DNA from 2 places in the Streptomyces sp. NPDC059853 genome. Region 2 is predicted to be linked to the other one. Evidence: predicted binding sites of a transcription regulator. Region 2 holds the regulator's gene; the other holds the start of a gene.
The links. Region 2 encodes HspR, which represses chaperone genes until heat shock. Its sites were predicted from a motif close to TTGAGNNNNNNNNNCTCAA; they were not measured.
Positions count from the first base shown of each region.

Region 1: clpB (ATP-dependent chaperone ClpB) is a predicted target of HspR. The motif match lies at 4,608-4,626, and genes of this name have one in related genera.

Region 1 covers NZ_JBHWJL010000279.1:755-6,913, forward strand. The annotation lists gene ACFV5N_RS22610 (ABC transporter ATP-binding protein) at 1-891, shown strand, start outside; gene ACFV5N_RS22615 (MTH1187 family thiamine-binding protein) at 970-1,266, opposite strand; gene ACFV5N_RS22620 (YbjN domain-containing protein) at 1,263-1,886, opposite strand; gene clpB (ATP-dependent chaperone ClpB) at 1,980-4,565, opposite strand; gene ACFV5N_RS22630 (Uma2 family endonuclease) at 4,775-5,389, shown strand; partial or broken gene ACFV5N_RS22635 (nucleotidyltransferase) at 5,449-6,159, shown strand, end outside.
Region 2 covers NZ_JBHWJL010000157.1:989-9,536, forward strand. The annotation lists gene ACFV5N_RS17285 (phosphatase PAP2 family protein) at 168-812, shown strand; gene ACFV5N_RS17290 (hypothetical protein) at 814-981, shown strand; gene ACFV5N_RS17295 (hypothetical protein) at 974-2,521, opposite strand; gene ACFV5N_RS17300 (ATP-binding cassette domain-containing protein) at 2,508-3,191, opposite strand; gene ACFV5N_RS17305 (alpha/beta fold hydrolase) at 3,188-3,961, opposite strand; gene ACFV5N_RS17310 (heat shock protein transcriptional repressor HspR) at 4,068-4,553, opposite strand; gene dnaJ (molecular chaperone DnaJ) at 4,558-5,760, opposite strand; gene grpE (nucleotide exchange factor GrpE) at 5,815-6,573, opposite strand; gene dnaK (molecular chaperone DnaK) at 6,570-8,444, opposite strand.

The DNA of each region.
Region 1 (6,159 bases), on a different contig from region 2:
GGGGTGTCGTTCGGCGTCCGCGCCGGCGAGACCCTGGGCGTGGTCGGCGAGTCGGGCTGCGGCAAGTCCACCACCGGGCGGGCCGTGCTCCAGCTGATCAAGCCGACCTCCGGGTCGGTGACGTTCGACGGCAAGGAGATCACCGGCCTCAAGCCGGCCCAGCTGCGGCCGGTGCAGCGCGAGACGGGCATGGTCTTCCAGGACCCGTACGCCTCGCTCAACCCGAAGCTGCCGGTGAACGACATCATCGCCGAGCCGCTGAAGGTGCAGGGGCAGTGGCGCGACGGCGGCAAGGACCGGGTCGCGGAGCTGCTGCGGCTGGTGGGGCTGAGCCCCGAGCACGGCAACCGCTACCCGCACGAGTTCTCCGGCGGCCAGCGGCAGCGCATCGGCATCGCGCGGGCGCTGGCGCTGTCCCCGAAGCTGCTGGTGCTGGACGAGCCGGTGTCGGCGCTGGACGTGTCGGTGCAGGCCGGGGTCGTGAACCTGCTGGAGGACATCCAGGACCGGCTGGGCGTGGCGTACGTCTTCATCGCGCACGACCTGTCGGTGGTGCGGCACATCTCCGACCGGGTGGCGGTGATGTACCTGGGCAAGGTGGTGGAGACCGGCACCCGCTCCGAGGTGTACGAGCGCCCCTCGCACCCGTACACGCAGGCGCTGCTGTCGGCGGCGCCGCTCGCGGACCCGAAGAAGGAGCGGCGGCGGCGCCGTACCGTCCTCACCGGTGATGTGCCCAGCCCGCTGGACCCGCCGAGCGGCTGCCGGTTCCGCACCCGCTGCTGGAAGGCGCAGGACATCTGCGCCACCGAGGAGCCGCAGCTGAAGGACCGGGGCACCGGGCACCCGGTGGCCTGCCACTTCGCCGAGGAGGACACGGCGGTGGTGTGAGGCCGTACGGCACGCGGACGGGCCCCGGGGGTTCCCTCCCCCGGGGCCCGTCTTCTCGGTGGGTGCCGGCCGTGCCGGTCAGCTCTCGCCGAGGAGGCGTTCGACGGTGGCGACCTTGGTGGTCAGCCCGTCGGTGACGCCCTCGCGCAGGTCGGCCTTGAGGACGAGGGAGACGCGGGCGGCGTGCGCCTGGACGGCCTCGGTGGCGCGCTTGACGACGTCCATCACCTCGTCCCACTCGCCCTCGATGCTGGTGAACATGGCGTCGGTGCGGTTCGGCAGACCGCTGTCGCGGACGACGCGGACGGCGGCGGCGACCGCCTCGCCGACATCCTCACCGGCGCCGATGGGGGTGACGGAGAAGGCGACGATCACGAGGCGGCCCCGCCGCCCGTGCCGCCCTCGTTCCCGTTCCCGTCGGTGCCGTTGTTCTCGCCGTTGCCGCCGTTGCCGCCCTCGTCGTCGCCCGACTCGGCGTCCTTCTCCAGACCGAGGGTCTCCACCAGCCACTTGTCGAACTCGATGGCCGCCCGGATCCAGCTGACGGCGGTGTTCACGAAGTGGTCCGGGGCCACGCCGAGGCCGATGAGCATCTGCGCCTCACCGATGAGACGGACCGTGCCGTCGTCATTGGTGTGGGTGTAGACCTTCGGCCACAGCGTGCGGCGGTTCCACTCGTCGATGGTCTCCAGCAGCCGGCCCTTTTCCTCGATGGTGTGCGGCCGGTCGTAAAAGGTCCGGACGGACAGGATCCGCTGCTGCTTCTCACCACGGAACATGAAATACGTGCGGAACTTCTCCCAGGGGGCGACCAGGTCGCCCTCCTTGTCCGTCACGTACTTCAGCTTCATGCGCTCCAGCAGCTGCTTGATCAGGTCCTGGTTGGGCATGATCGGCCCGGCCGGCTTCCTCGCTCCGCCCTGACCAGGGGTCTTGTTATCCGGCTTCTCCGGTTGGCCGCCGAAGTTCGGAATTGCGGAGGGATCGACAGACACGGGATGGGTCCCTTTCCTCGGTTAAGGAGACACTGCCATCCTCGCTCATCCCCGCCCCGTTCTGGCAAGCAGTACGGGGCGGGAAAGATCACCTCACCCGGCCGCCGCCGGCGTCACCCGCAGGGCGCCGCCGTCCGGGTCCGGCTCGACCCGCACGGTGTCCCCGTCCCGGACCTCGCCGGCCAGGATGCGCCGCGCCAGCTGGTCGCCGATCGCGGTCTGCACCAGCCGGCGCAGCGGCCTGGCACCGTAGGCCGGGTCCAGGCCCTGCTCGGCCAGCCAGGTCAGCGCGGGGTCGGTGATCTCCAGGGTGAGCCGGCGGTCGGCGAGCCGGCGCTGGAGCGAGTCGATCTGGAGCCGGGCGATCCGGCTCAGCTCGGCGGTGCCCAGCGCGCTGAAGATCACCAGATCGTCCAGCCGGTTCAGGAACTCGGGACGGAACGCGGCCCGCACCGCCGCCAGCACCTGCTCGCGCTGCTCGTGCGGCTTGGCGAGCGGATCCATGAGGTGCTGGCTGCCGAGGTTGGAGGTGAGGATGAGGATCGTGTTGCGGAAGTCGACGGTACGGCCCTGGCCGTCCGTCAGCCGGCCGTCGTCCAGCACCTGGAGCAGGATGTCGAACACCTCGTGGTGCGCCTTCTCCACCTCGTCCAGCAGCACGACCGTGTACGGGCGGCGGCGGACCGCCTCGGTGAGCTGACCGCCCTCCTCGTACCCCACGTAGCCGGGGGGCGCGCCGACCAGCCGGGCCACCGAGTGCTTCTCGCTGTACTCGCTCATGTCGATGCGGACCATGGCGCGTTCGTCGTCGAAGAGGAAGTCGGCCAGGGCCTTGGCCAGCTCCGTCTTGCCGACGCCGGTCGGGCCGAGGAAGAGGAACGAGCCGGTGGGCCGGTCGGGGTCGGCGACCCCGGCCCGGGAGCGACGCACGGCGTCGGAGACGGCCCGTACGGCGTCGGTCTGGCCGATGAGCCGGCGGCCCAGCTCCTCCTCCATCCGCAGCAGCTTCTCGCTCTCCCCCTCCAGCAGCCGGCCGGCCGGGATGCCGGTCCAGGAGGAGACCACATCGGCGATGTCGTCGGGGCCGACCTCCTCCTTGACCATGGTCGCGCGGGCGGCGGTCTCCTGTTCGGCCTCGGCGGCGTCCGCCAGCTCCCGTTCCAGAGCCGGGATCTCGGCGTACAGCAGCTTGGAGGCGGTCTCGAAGTCGCCGTCGCGCTGGGCGCGCTCGGCCTGGCCGCGCATGTCGTCCAGCCGCTCCTTCAGCTCGCCGACGCGGTTGAGGCCCTGCTTCTCCTTCTCCCAGCGGGCGGTGAGGCCGCGCAGTTCCTCCTCGCGGTCGGCGAGTTCGCGGCGCAGCCGGGCCAGCCGCTCCCGGGAGGTGGCGTCGGACTCGTTGACCAGGGCCAGCTCCTCCATGCGGAGCCGGTCGACCGAGCGCTGGAGTTCGTCGATCTCCACCGGGGAGGAGTCGATCTCCATCCGGAGCCGGGAGGCGGCCTCGTCCACCAGGTCGATGGCCTTGTCGGGGAGGAAGCGGGAGGTGATGTAGCGGTCGGAGAGGGTGGCGGCGGCCACCAGCGCGGCGTCGGCGATCTGGACCTTGTGGTGCGCCTCGTAGCGCCCCTTGAGGCCGCGGAGGATCGCGATGGAGTCCTCGACCCCGGGCTCGGCCACCAGGACCTGCTGGAAGCGGCGTTCGAGGGCCGGGTCCTTCTCGATGCGCTCGCGGTACTCGTCCAGGGTGGTCGCGCCGACCATGCGCAGCTCGCCGCGGGCCAGCATGGGCTTGAGCATGTTGCCCGCGTCCATGGCGGAGTCGCCGCCCGCGCCCGCCCCGACGACGGTGTGGAGCTCGTCGATGAAGGTGACGATCTGGCCGTCGGACGCCTTGATCTCGGCGAGGACGGCCTTCAGCCGTTCCTCGAACTCGCCCCGGTACTTGGCCCCGGCCACCATGGCGCCGAGGTCGAGGGAGACCAGGCGCTTGTTCTTCAGGGACTCGGGGACGTCGCCCTTGACGATGCGCTGGGCCAGTCCTTCGACGACGGCGGTCTTGCCGACGCCGGGCTCGCCGATGAGGACCGGGTTGTTCTTGGTGCGGCGGGAGAGCACCTGCACGACGCGGCGGATCTCGTGGTCGCGGCCGATGACGGGGTCGAGCTTGCCCTCGCGGGCGGCGGCGGTGAAGTCGGTGCCGTACTTCTCCAGCGCCTTGTAGGTGTTCTCGGGGTCGGCGGTGGTGATGCGCCGGGAACCCCGGGCGTTCTGGAACGCGTCGGTGAGGGCCTGGGGGTCCAGCGGCTCGCCGGCCTTGCCGCCCTTGGCGGCGATCGCGATGAGGAGGTGTTCGGTGGAGACAAAGGAGTCCCCGAGGTCGCCGGCCCGGCGCCCCGCGTCGGCGAGGACGGCCATCAGCTCGCGGTTGGGCTGCGGGCGGCTGACGGTGCTGCCCTGCACGGTGGGCAGCGCCCCGAGCAGCCGCTCGGCACCGGACCGCAGCGCCGCAGCGTCGGCACCGGCGGAGGCGAGCAGATCGCGGATGTTCTCGTTGTCCTGCCCTTCGAGCAGGGCGAGCAGCAGATGCGCCGGGGTGATGTCACTGTGCCCATCGGTGAGCGCCCGGTCATTGGCGCCACTGATCGCTTCCCGGCTCCGGTTGGTCAGCTCGGCAGTCACGTCGCGTTACTCCTCGGCTTGCCTCATGGGACGTGCGATAAGTTGAGTCTACTCCACTCAAGGGCGATCCACACCCGCCACCACCGACGAATACACCGGGCAACCCCCAGGCCATCGCCGCACACGGTCCGTCAACCATTTCTCCGGTTGTCCTCTTTTGCGTGAAGAAGATCGTTTGCCCTGGCGCGTGCGGTCGGCCAGGGACGAGGATGGCCGGCGAACGCGAGGAGGTGACGAGGACGGTCATGCCGCACGGGCCCATGCCCGCCGAGGCGGAGGTCCTCCTGGAGACTTTTCTGGACCTGGATCCGGTCCTTCCGGACGGGATCAGGGCGGAACTGATCGAGGGAGAGATCGTCGTGTCGCCGGTCCCGGACGGTCATCACGAGGACCACATCAGCACGCTCGTCCGGCAGATCCTGACCCACTCGACGGTGGAGCTGGATGTCTCGGGTCACAAGGGACTCACGGTCCCCCGGCTGGGCCCGCTGCCCACCGACCACGTGATCCCGGACCTCACCGTCGCACCGCTGGCGGATGATCTGTTCCGGGACGCGCCCTCCTGGATGCCCTGCGACGGGGTGGCGATGACCGTCGAGGTGACCAGCAGCCGGGCCGAACGGGACCGGACCCTCAAGCGGCGCTGCTACGCGCGGGCGGGCATCCCGCTCTATCTGCTGTGCGACCGTGAACTGGAGACCGTCACCCTGCACAGCGAGCCGGGCACCAACGACTACCGGACGGTCCTCTCGGTGACCTACGGCAAGTCCCTGCTGCTGCCGGAGCCGTTCGGATTCGAGCTGGAGACCGCCGACCTGATCTGACGTGGCCGCCCCCGGGAAATCCGCTGGCCGGACCGGCGGCGCGGCGGCACAGTGACGGTGTGGAGGCAAACGACCGGGGGCTGCGACCGGACGGGACCATCGCGCGGGAGGGGTCGCTCGCCCGCGTGGGCGAGGCGTTCGTCCCGGTCGTCGCGGCGGCGCGCGAACGGATCGGCGCGGTGTTCGGCCCGGACCGGCTGCACAGCGCGTACCTCTACGGCAGCGTCCCGCGCGGCACCGCCGTCCCCGGGGTCTCCGACCTCGACCTCCAGCTCGCGCTCCACCGCCCGCCGGGCCCGGCCGAGCGCGCCGACGCCACGGCGCTGGGCACCGCCCTCGACGCCGCGTTCCCCCAGATCGACGGGGTGGGCATCCTGCTCTCCGGCCGGGACGAACTGCTGAGCGCGTCCCAGCGGTACGACGCCGGGTTCTTCCTCGCCTGCCTGTGCACCCCGCTGCTCGGCCCCGATCTCGCGGACCGCTTGCCCCGCTACCGCCCCACCTCCCTGCTGGCCCGGGAGACCAACGGCGATCTGGCCCGCCTCCTCCCCGGCTGGCGCCACGCGGCGGCCACCGCCGCCACCGGGGCCGAGCGCCGGGCGCTGGCCCGGCGGGTCGGGCGGCGGCTGGTCCGCACCGGGTTCACCCTCGTGATGCCGCGCTGGGGCGGCTGGACCAGTGACCTGGAGCGGTCGGCCGAGATCTTCGGGCGCAGCTACCCGCAGCGCGCCGGGCAGATGCGCCGGGCGGCGGCCACCGCGCGGCGGCCG
Region 2 (8,548 bases):
GCGGCGCCCGCCTCCTGACGTGGAGCGGGACCCCCGCCCCGGCGCGGCCGGCCCACGACGGAAGGACACCACCATGCGCCCACACCACCCCCGGACGCTCCCCTTTCCCCGCCCCGCGGTCCGCGCGGTGACGGGCCGTTCGGCCGGCTGGGGCCTAACCTGCCCCAATGGCCCGCTCATTGCTGACCGCCGCCGTGACCGGCGCGCTGTTCACGCTGCTGACGGTGGCGGTTCTCCTCCACGGCCGGGAGCCGTTCGGGATCGACACCGCGCTCACCGGCTGGTTCCTCGATCACCGCTCCCCGGGGCTCACCCGGCTGGTCACCGCCGTCACCGATACCGGGACGGGGGTGGTGCCGATCCTGGTGATGGCCCTGGCCGGGGCGCTGGCCGGGCGGCGTTCCGGAGCGCCGGTGATCGGCGCACTGGCGGGCGTGGGGGCGCTCGTGACGGGGCAGTTGCTGCGGTACACGCTGGTGTGGAGCATCGACCGCCCCCGGCCGCCGATGCCGGACTGGCTGACGCACGTGAACGGTCCGTCGTTCCCCTCCGGTCACACCACGACCACCGCGCTGGCCGGGTTCACCCTGATCACCGTGCTGCTGCTCACGGTACGGCGCGGCTGGCCGCGCACGGCGGCCGTGGCGCTGGCCGGCTGCTGGACGGTGGCGGTCGGTCTCAGCCGGATCTATCTCGGCGTCCACTGGTTCACCGATGTGGTGGGTGGCTGGCTGCTGGCGGGCTGCCTGGTGTCCCTCGTCCTCCCGGCCGTTCCCGCGCTGGCCCCCAAGCGGATGGCTCTGCCGGTCTGATGTGCCCGCGCCCCGCGAGGGCGGGGCCGCGGGAGCGGAGGAAGAGGAGCGGCAGCGTCCCGAGCGCGAGCGGCACCGCGGCGGACGGCCGGGCGGGTTCTCCTGCGACGACGCCCGGGAGTGGCTGACCGAGGACCAGCGGGAGTGGTGCGAGGCGCTGTTCAGCTGATCGCGTACCGGACGGTGCGGCGCACCCATCCCGCCGTGCCCGCCGCCACCGCCAGCGCCCACGGGAGCGCCGCCCACAGCGGCATCCCCGGCGCCGGGGCCAGCAGGGCCAGTGTCACCAGGGGCCCGCGGACGTGCCACAGCGCGGTCTGGAAGGGGCCGGTGTTCCCGGCCGGAGTCTCCACCCCGACCATCACGTGTGGCGGGACCTGCCCCCGGTAGGAGCTGACCAGCGCCGCCCCCACCAGTGCGGGGGCGGTGGCCGCGAGCAGCACCCCGCCGGGTGCGAGCGCCGCGACGAGCAGCAGCGCCGGCACCGCGCCGTGCCGCAGGGCCAGCGTGCCGGGCGCGTACGGCAGCTGGCCGGCGCGCCGGGTGTCGTCGCTGTCCAGTCGGGCGGGTTCGGTGAGCGCCCCGGCCGCCGGGTAGGCGGCGACCAGCGCGGCCGACGGCCATCCGGCGTGGGCCAGCAGCACCGCGGCCCCCGCCCACAGCGCAGCCGCCACCAGCCGTCCGGGGGTGCGCAGCAGTCCGGTGGCGTCCCGCCACGGCACCAGCAGGGCGCGCCGCCGGGGGACCGGCAGCCGCAGCCGCACCGGCCGCGCGGGCGGGCGGCCGGTGTCGCGCACCACCGCACGGGCCTGCCGCAGATTGCCCGTCAGCACCGAGGCGGCCAGCAGCGACCCGGCCGCCGTGCGGGTGCGCAGCGCCGCGGCCGGGATCGCGCCCGCCGCGCGATGGGCCACCAGCAGCAGCCACCCGGTGCCCGCCGAGCCGGCCAGCACCGCCAGGGGCCACCACGAGGCGCCGCCGAGGCCGAGCGCCGCCGCCAGCGGCGCCACCGCCCAGCCCCACGGCCCGCTCCACAGCAGCCCGGTCCCCGCTGCCGCCGCCAGACCCAGCACGGCCACCAGGGCCGCCGCCGCGCGGAACAGCCGCCGGCCGTGCCGGGCGACCGCGGCCTCGTACCGTTCGACGAGTGTGCCGGTCGCCACCGCCAGCAGTCCGGTGAGCAGCCCGCCCCACGCCCCGGCCGCCACGACCGGGGCCCAGACCACCTCGCCACCCGGCACCATCGCCCGCAGCAGGAACCCGGCCGCCGCACCGGCGAGCAGCGTCGTCACCCCCACCCGGGCCACCGCGGCCCACCAGTACGGCAGCAGCAGCCGGCGCCGGTCCACCGGGGTCGGCAGCAGCCAGCTGACGACCTCACCCGGCAGCCGCACCGGCCCGCGCCACACCGCGGTGCGCGCCGCGCCGTACAGCGCGAGGGCCAGCAGGGCGGGCAGTGCGCCCGGCAGCGCCTCCAGCAGCGCGGCCGTCCGGCCGTTGACCCACAGCCCGCCGCCCGCGCCCGCGGCGGCGGTACGTCCGGCGTCCACCAGATACGGCACCAGCCAGAAGGCGACGGTCAGCGAGACTCCGTACAGCAGCAGCGCGTCCGCGCGCCGTTTGGCCCGCCGCTGGGGGCCGGTGAGCCGGTACAGATGACGCAGCGCGTCCTGCGGGCTCCCGGCCAGGTCCCGCCTACCGTCCCGCACGGGGCCGCACCGTCACCGCGCCGTCGTCGAACTCCACCAGCCGGTCCGCCAGGCCCGGTTCCGCCGCGAGCGCCGCGTCATGGGTGGCCAGCAGGATCGCCGTTCCGGACGTCCGCTTGCGCTGCGCCAGCCGGGCGCCGAGGGACGCCCTGGCCCGGGCGTCCAGCCGCTGCTCCGGCTCGTCCAGGACCAGCAGGTCGTGCGGCCTCACCAGCGCGGCGGCCAGCAGCATCGCCTGGGTCTGGCCGGAGGACAGCTCGCGGGGCAGCGCGTCGGCGCGCCCGGTCAGCCGGTGTTCGGCCAGTTGCCCGGTGACGGCCTGCTCGGCGGCGTCGCCCGCGCCGTGGGCGAGGGCGATGAGCATCAGGTGCTCGCGCACCGTCAGATCCGGGTAGTAGGCGGCGGGGTCGAGGGCGGTGGCGATGCGGGCCCGGGTGCCGGGGTCGTTCTCGTCCACCGGCCGGCCGGCGAACAGCACCTCGCCCGCTGTCGGCCGCAGCCGCCCGGTCGCCAGGCGCAGCAGGGTGGACTTGCCGCAGCCGTTCGGGCCCAGCAGCACCACGCACTCCCCCGGTGCCACCCGCAGCGAGACGGAGCGCAGCACGGGGGTGTCCCCGTAGGCGTGGCCGACGTCGTGCAGCGCGAGCAGCGCGGGGTCCGGTCCGGTCATGCCAGGAACTCCCGTACCGCCCGCGCGGTGCCCGCCGGGTCCTCGTCGTGGATCCAGTGGCCGGTGCCGGGGAACTCCAGCAGCCGGGTGCCGGGGCGCCGCGCGGTCATCTCGCGCGCCAGCGGCGCGGGCAGCAGGGTGCTGTGCTCGCCGTGCAGCACGAGCGCGGGGCAGCGGGAGCCGAGCCAGACCGGCCACCAGTCGCCGACGCCGCCGGACTGCACCTCCATCATCGTGTCCCAGTCGAACAGCAGCCGCCAGCCGCCGTGTCCGGGGTCCGGGACGGCGCTGGCCATGAAGTACGAGACGTCCGGTACGCCGGCCGCCTCGATCGCCGCCGCGAGCGCCTCGCGGGTGGGGGCGCTGGCGGGCCAGCCGCGTACGTCCAGCACCGGGTGGGCGATCTCCGGCCGCCGCATCACCGGGCCGACGTCCTCGATGATCAGCGCGGAGACCAGATCGGGGCGGTGGGCGGCCAGGTGGTAGGCGATGATCCCGCCGAGGGAGTGGCCGAGCACCGCGACGGGCCGCCCGGGGACCAGTTCGGTCAGCAGCCGCTCGGCGTCCGCCACGAACCGGTCGATGCCGAAGCCGCCCGCGCGGGGCGGGCAGTGGCCGTGGCCGCGCTGGTCGGGGGCGATGACCCGGAAGGCGGGGCCGAGATCGGCGGCGAGCCGTGCGAAGACCGCGCCGCGGCCGAAGCTGCCGTGCAGCGCCAGCAGGGGTATGCCGTCACCACCGGAATCGAGTCCGGGTCCTGTCCCTCGCATGAACGCAGCTTCTCATTCCCTCGTGGCGGGCGGCCCGGGTTTTCCCCGGCCCCCGCACGCGCGGGGGCCCGGTGCGGTATCCGCACCGGGCCCCACCGCTGCCGGTTCAGCCGCGCCGCTCGGGGCGCCAGACCACGACGGCGCCCTGGTGGGTGACGTCCTGGTACGGCACCAGGTCGCGCCGGTAGGAGGCGTGCACCTGGGCCTCGCGCTGCCGCATCGCCAGCGCCGCGCCCTCCAGCGCCTGCTGCATCTCGGCGACCTGGGAGCGCAGGACGGCCACCTGGTGTTCCAACTCGATGATCCGCTTGATCCCGGCGAGGTTGATGCCCTCGTCCTGGCTCAGCCGCTGCACCTCGCGCAGCAGTTGGATGTCGCGCGCGGAGTACCGCCGCCCGCGCCCGGCCGTGCGGTCCGGGCAGACCAGGCCGAGCCGGTCGTACTGCCGCAGGGTCTGCGGGTGGAGACCGGACAGCTGAGCCGCGACCGAGATGACGTACACCGGGGTGTCGTCGGTCAGCGGGCCGGGACCCGCCCCACGGCCTCCACCTGGTGAGCGGGACCCGGTTCCTGGTGCGTTCCAGCCGTCCATCTCGTCACTCTCCCTTCGCGGCCTCGAACAGCGCCGCCCGGGGATCCTCGTCCCCGGCTGCCGCTCGGTACTCCTCCAGGGCCTTGCGCGCCGGCTCGCTCAGATCGCGCGGGACCACTACCTCTATCGTGACCAGCAAATCACCGAGCGAACCGTCCTTGCGCACCGCGCCCTTGCCCCGGGCGCGCATGGTGCGCCCGCCGGGGGTGCCGGGCGGGAGCTTCAGCGTGACGGGCGGTCCGCCGAGGGTGGGCACCGAGATCTCGCCGCCGAGGGCCGCCTCGGTGAAGCTCACCGGCACCGTAATGGTCAGATTGTCACCACGGCGGCCGAAGACCGGGTGGTCGTCCACATGCACGACCACATACAGATCGCCGGCCGGACCGCCGCGTTCGCCCGGGGCGCCCTTGCCGCGCAGCCGGATGCGCTGCCCGTCGCCGACGCCCGCCGGAATGCGCACCTGCATGGTGCGCGAACTGGTCGCCCGGCCGCTGCCCCGGCACACGGAGCACGGGTCCTGGGCGATCAGGCCCCGGCCCTTGCAGTCCACGCACGGATCGGTGAGCGAGAAACCGCCGCCGCCGCCGCGGCTGACCTGGCCGGTGCCGACACAGGTCGGGCACACCCGGGGGGTGCCGTTCTTGTCGCCGGTGCCCGAGCACGCCTTGCACGCCGCGCTGGAGGACATCCGCAGCGGCACGGTGGCGCCCGAGACCGCCTCGGTGAAGCTGAGCGTCACCTCGGACTCCACGTCCTGCCCCCGGCGCGGCGCGGTGGTACGGGTCCCCGCGCCGCCCCGGTTGAACAGTCCGCCGAAGACATCGCCGATGCCCCCGCCGCCGAAGCCGCCGGCCGGGCCACCGGGACCACCCGGCCCGCCGGGCCCGCCCGGGGTACCGCCGAAGAGGTCACCCAGGTCGAAGTTGAACTGCTGGCCGCCCGCCCCGGGACCGGGCCGGAAGCCGCCACCGCCGAACAGGGCGCGCGCCTCGTCGTACTCCTTGCGGCGTTTCACGTCGCCGAGCACGTCGTAGGCCTCGGAGACGTCCTTGAACCGCTCCTCGGCGCGGGCGTCGCCCTTGTTGGCGTCCGGATGGTTCTCGCGGGCGAGCTTCCGGTACGCCTTCTTGATCTCCGCCTCGGTGGCGTCGCGCGGGACACCGAGGACCTTGTAGTAGTCCTTCTCGATGAAGTCCTTGGTGCTCATCCCCGGCATCCCTCCTCCCCGATCGGTCCGTTCAGCAGCCGCATTCCCTCCGCCTCAGCCCTCGTCCGAACCGGCGGCACCGCTGCCGCCGGCCCCGTTCTCCGGCTCGGTGGACGCGGCGCCGTCCTCCTGCTGGTCGGGCTTCGCCTCGTCCCCGGCCGGACCCGCCGCCTGCGCGGGCTGGGCGCCCGGCTGCGGCTCGGCGACGCCGACCCGCGCGGGGCGGATCGTCCGGTCGCCGATCCGATACCCGGGCTGGAGGATCTGCACGCACGTCGTCTCGGTGACATCCGGCGAGTAGCTGTGCATCAGGGCCTCGTGGATCGTCGGGTCGAAGGGCTCGCCCTCCTTGCCGAACTGCATCAGGCCCATCTTGGCCGCCACCGTCTCCAGCGACTCGGCCACCTGCTTGAAGCCACCCACCAGTTCGCCGTGGTCCCGGGCGCGGCCGATGTCGTCCAGCACCGGCAGCAACTCGGTGAGCAGGTTCGCGACCGCGATCTCCTTGACGGCGACCCGGTCACGCTCCACCCGGCGGCGGTAGTTCTGGAACTCCGCCTGGAGCCGCTGGAGGTCCTGGGTGCGTTCGTTCAGCGCCGAGCGGGTCTGGTCGAGCTGCGCGGTCAGCGCCACCTCGACCGAGGGCTGCCCGGCGTCACCGCCCGCGCCCGCACCGGCACCCTCACCCGGGCCCTGCGCCGCCCCGCCGTCCGGCTGCTCCGGCTCGGCGGGGGCGGCGTCCGGGTTCGGATGCGCGGCCTCGGTGTCGGGGACCTCGGGCTCCTTGTCGAAGCCCTGCGGGTCCTGGGTCACGCCGCACCACCCTTCGGCTTGTCGTCGTCCACGATCTCGGCGTCGACGACATCGTCGTCGCCGCCGGCCGCACCACCCTGGGCACCGCCCGCCGCGCCCGCGCCCGCGCCGGCACCCGCACCGGCCGCCTGGGCGCCCTGCGCGTCGGCGTACATCGCCTGACCCAGCTTCTGGCTGGTGGCGGCGACCTTCTCGGACGCCTCGCGGATGGCCGCGGTGTCCTCGCCCTTCAGCTTCTCCTTGAGGTCGGCGACCGCGGTCTCCACCTCGGTCTTCACCTCGTCGGGAACCTTCTCGGCGTTCTCCTTGAGGAAGTTCTCCGTGGTGTAGACGAGTTGCTCGGCCTGGTTGCGGGTCTCCGCGGCCTCGCGGCGGCGGTGGTCCTCGTCGGCGTACTGCTCGGCGTCGCGCATCATGCGCTCGATGTCGTCCTTCGGCAGCGCGGAGCCACCGGTGACGGTCATCCGCTGCTCCTTGCCGGTACCGAGGTCCTTGGCGGAGACGTGCATGATGCCGTTGGCGTCGATGTCGAAGGTGACCTCAATCTGCGGGACGCCGCGCGGCGCCGGGGGCAGACCGGTCAGCTCGAACATCCCGAGCTTCTTGTTGTACGCCGCGATCTCGCGCTCGCCCTGGTAGACCTGGATCTGCACGGACGGCTGGTTGTCCTCGGCCGTGGTGAAGATCTCCGAGCGCTTGGTCGGGATCGTGGTGTTGCGCTCGATCAGCTTGGTCATGATGCCGCCCTTGGTCTCGATACCGAGGGACAGCGGGGTGACGTCCAGCAGCAGGACGTCCTTGACCTCACCCTTGAGCACACCGGCCTGGAGGCTGGCGCCGATGGCGACGACCTCGTCCGGGTTGACGCCCTTGTTGGCGTCCTTGCCACCGGTCAGCTCGCGCACCAGCTCGGCGACGGCGGGCATCCGGGTGGAGCCACCGACGAGCACCACGTGGTCGATCTCGGACAGCTGGATACCGGCGTCCTTGATGACGTTGTGGAACGGGGTCTTGCAGCGCTCCAGCAGGTCGGCGGTCAGCTGCTGGAACTGCGCCCGGGTGAGCTTCTCGTCCATGTGCAGCGGGCCCTCGGCGGACGCCGTGATGTAGGGCAGGTTGATCGTCGTCTCGGTGGACGAGGACAGCTCGATCTTGGCCTTCTCGGCGGACTCGCGCAGCCGCTGGAGTGCCATCTTGTCCTTGCTGAGGTCCACGCCGTGCGCGTTGGCGAACTGGCGCACCAGGTGATCCACGACCCGCTGGTCCCAGTCGTCACCACCGAGGTGGTTGTCACCGTTGGTGGCCTTGACCTCCACCACGCCGTCGCCGATCTCCAGCAGCGAGACGTCGAACGTACCGCCACCGAGGTCGAAGACCAGGATGGTCTGGTCGTCCTTCTCCAGGCCGTAGGCGAGGGCGGCGGCGGTCGGCTCGTTGACGATCCGCAGCACGTTCAGGCCCGCGATCTCGCCGGCCTCCTTGGTGGCCTGCCGCTCGTGGTCGTTGAAGTACGCCGGGACGGTGATCACCGCGTCGGTGACCTTCTCGCCCAGGTAGGCCTCCGCGTCCCGCTTCAGCTTCTGGAGGATGAACGCGGACATCTGCTGCGGATTGAAGTCCTTGCCGTCCAGGTTCACCTTCCAGTCGGTGCCCATGTGACGCTTGACCGAGCGGATGGTCCGGTCCACGTTGGTGACGGCCTGCCGCTTGGCGACCTCGCCGACGAGCACCTCACCGTTCTTGGCGAAGGCGACGACGGACGGCGTGGTCCTGGCGCCCTCGGCGTTGGTGATGACGGTGGGCTCACCGCCTTCGAGAACACTGACGACGGAGTTCGTCGTGCCCAGGTCGATGCCGACCGCTCGTGCCATTTCGGTTTCCTCCAGCACTGTTGAGTGAATCTGACTCAAGAGTGCCGCAGGCGGTGACCGACGTCAAATGACCTGAGCGAACCCGGCTCAACTCTTATCCCATT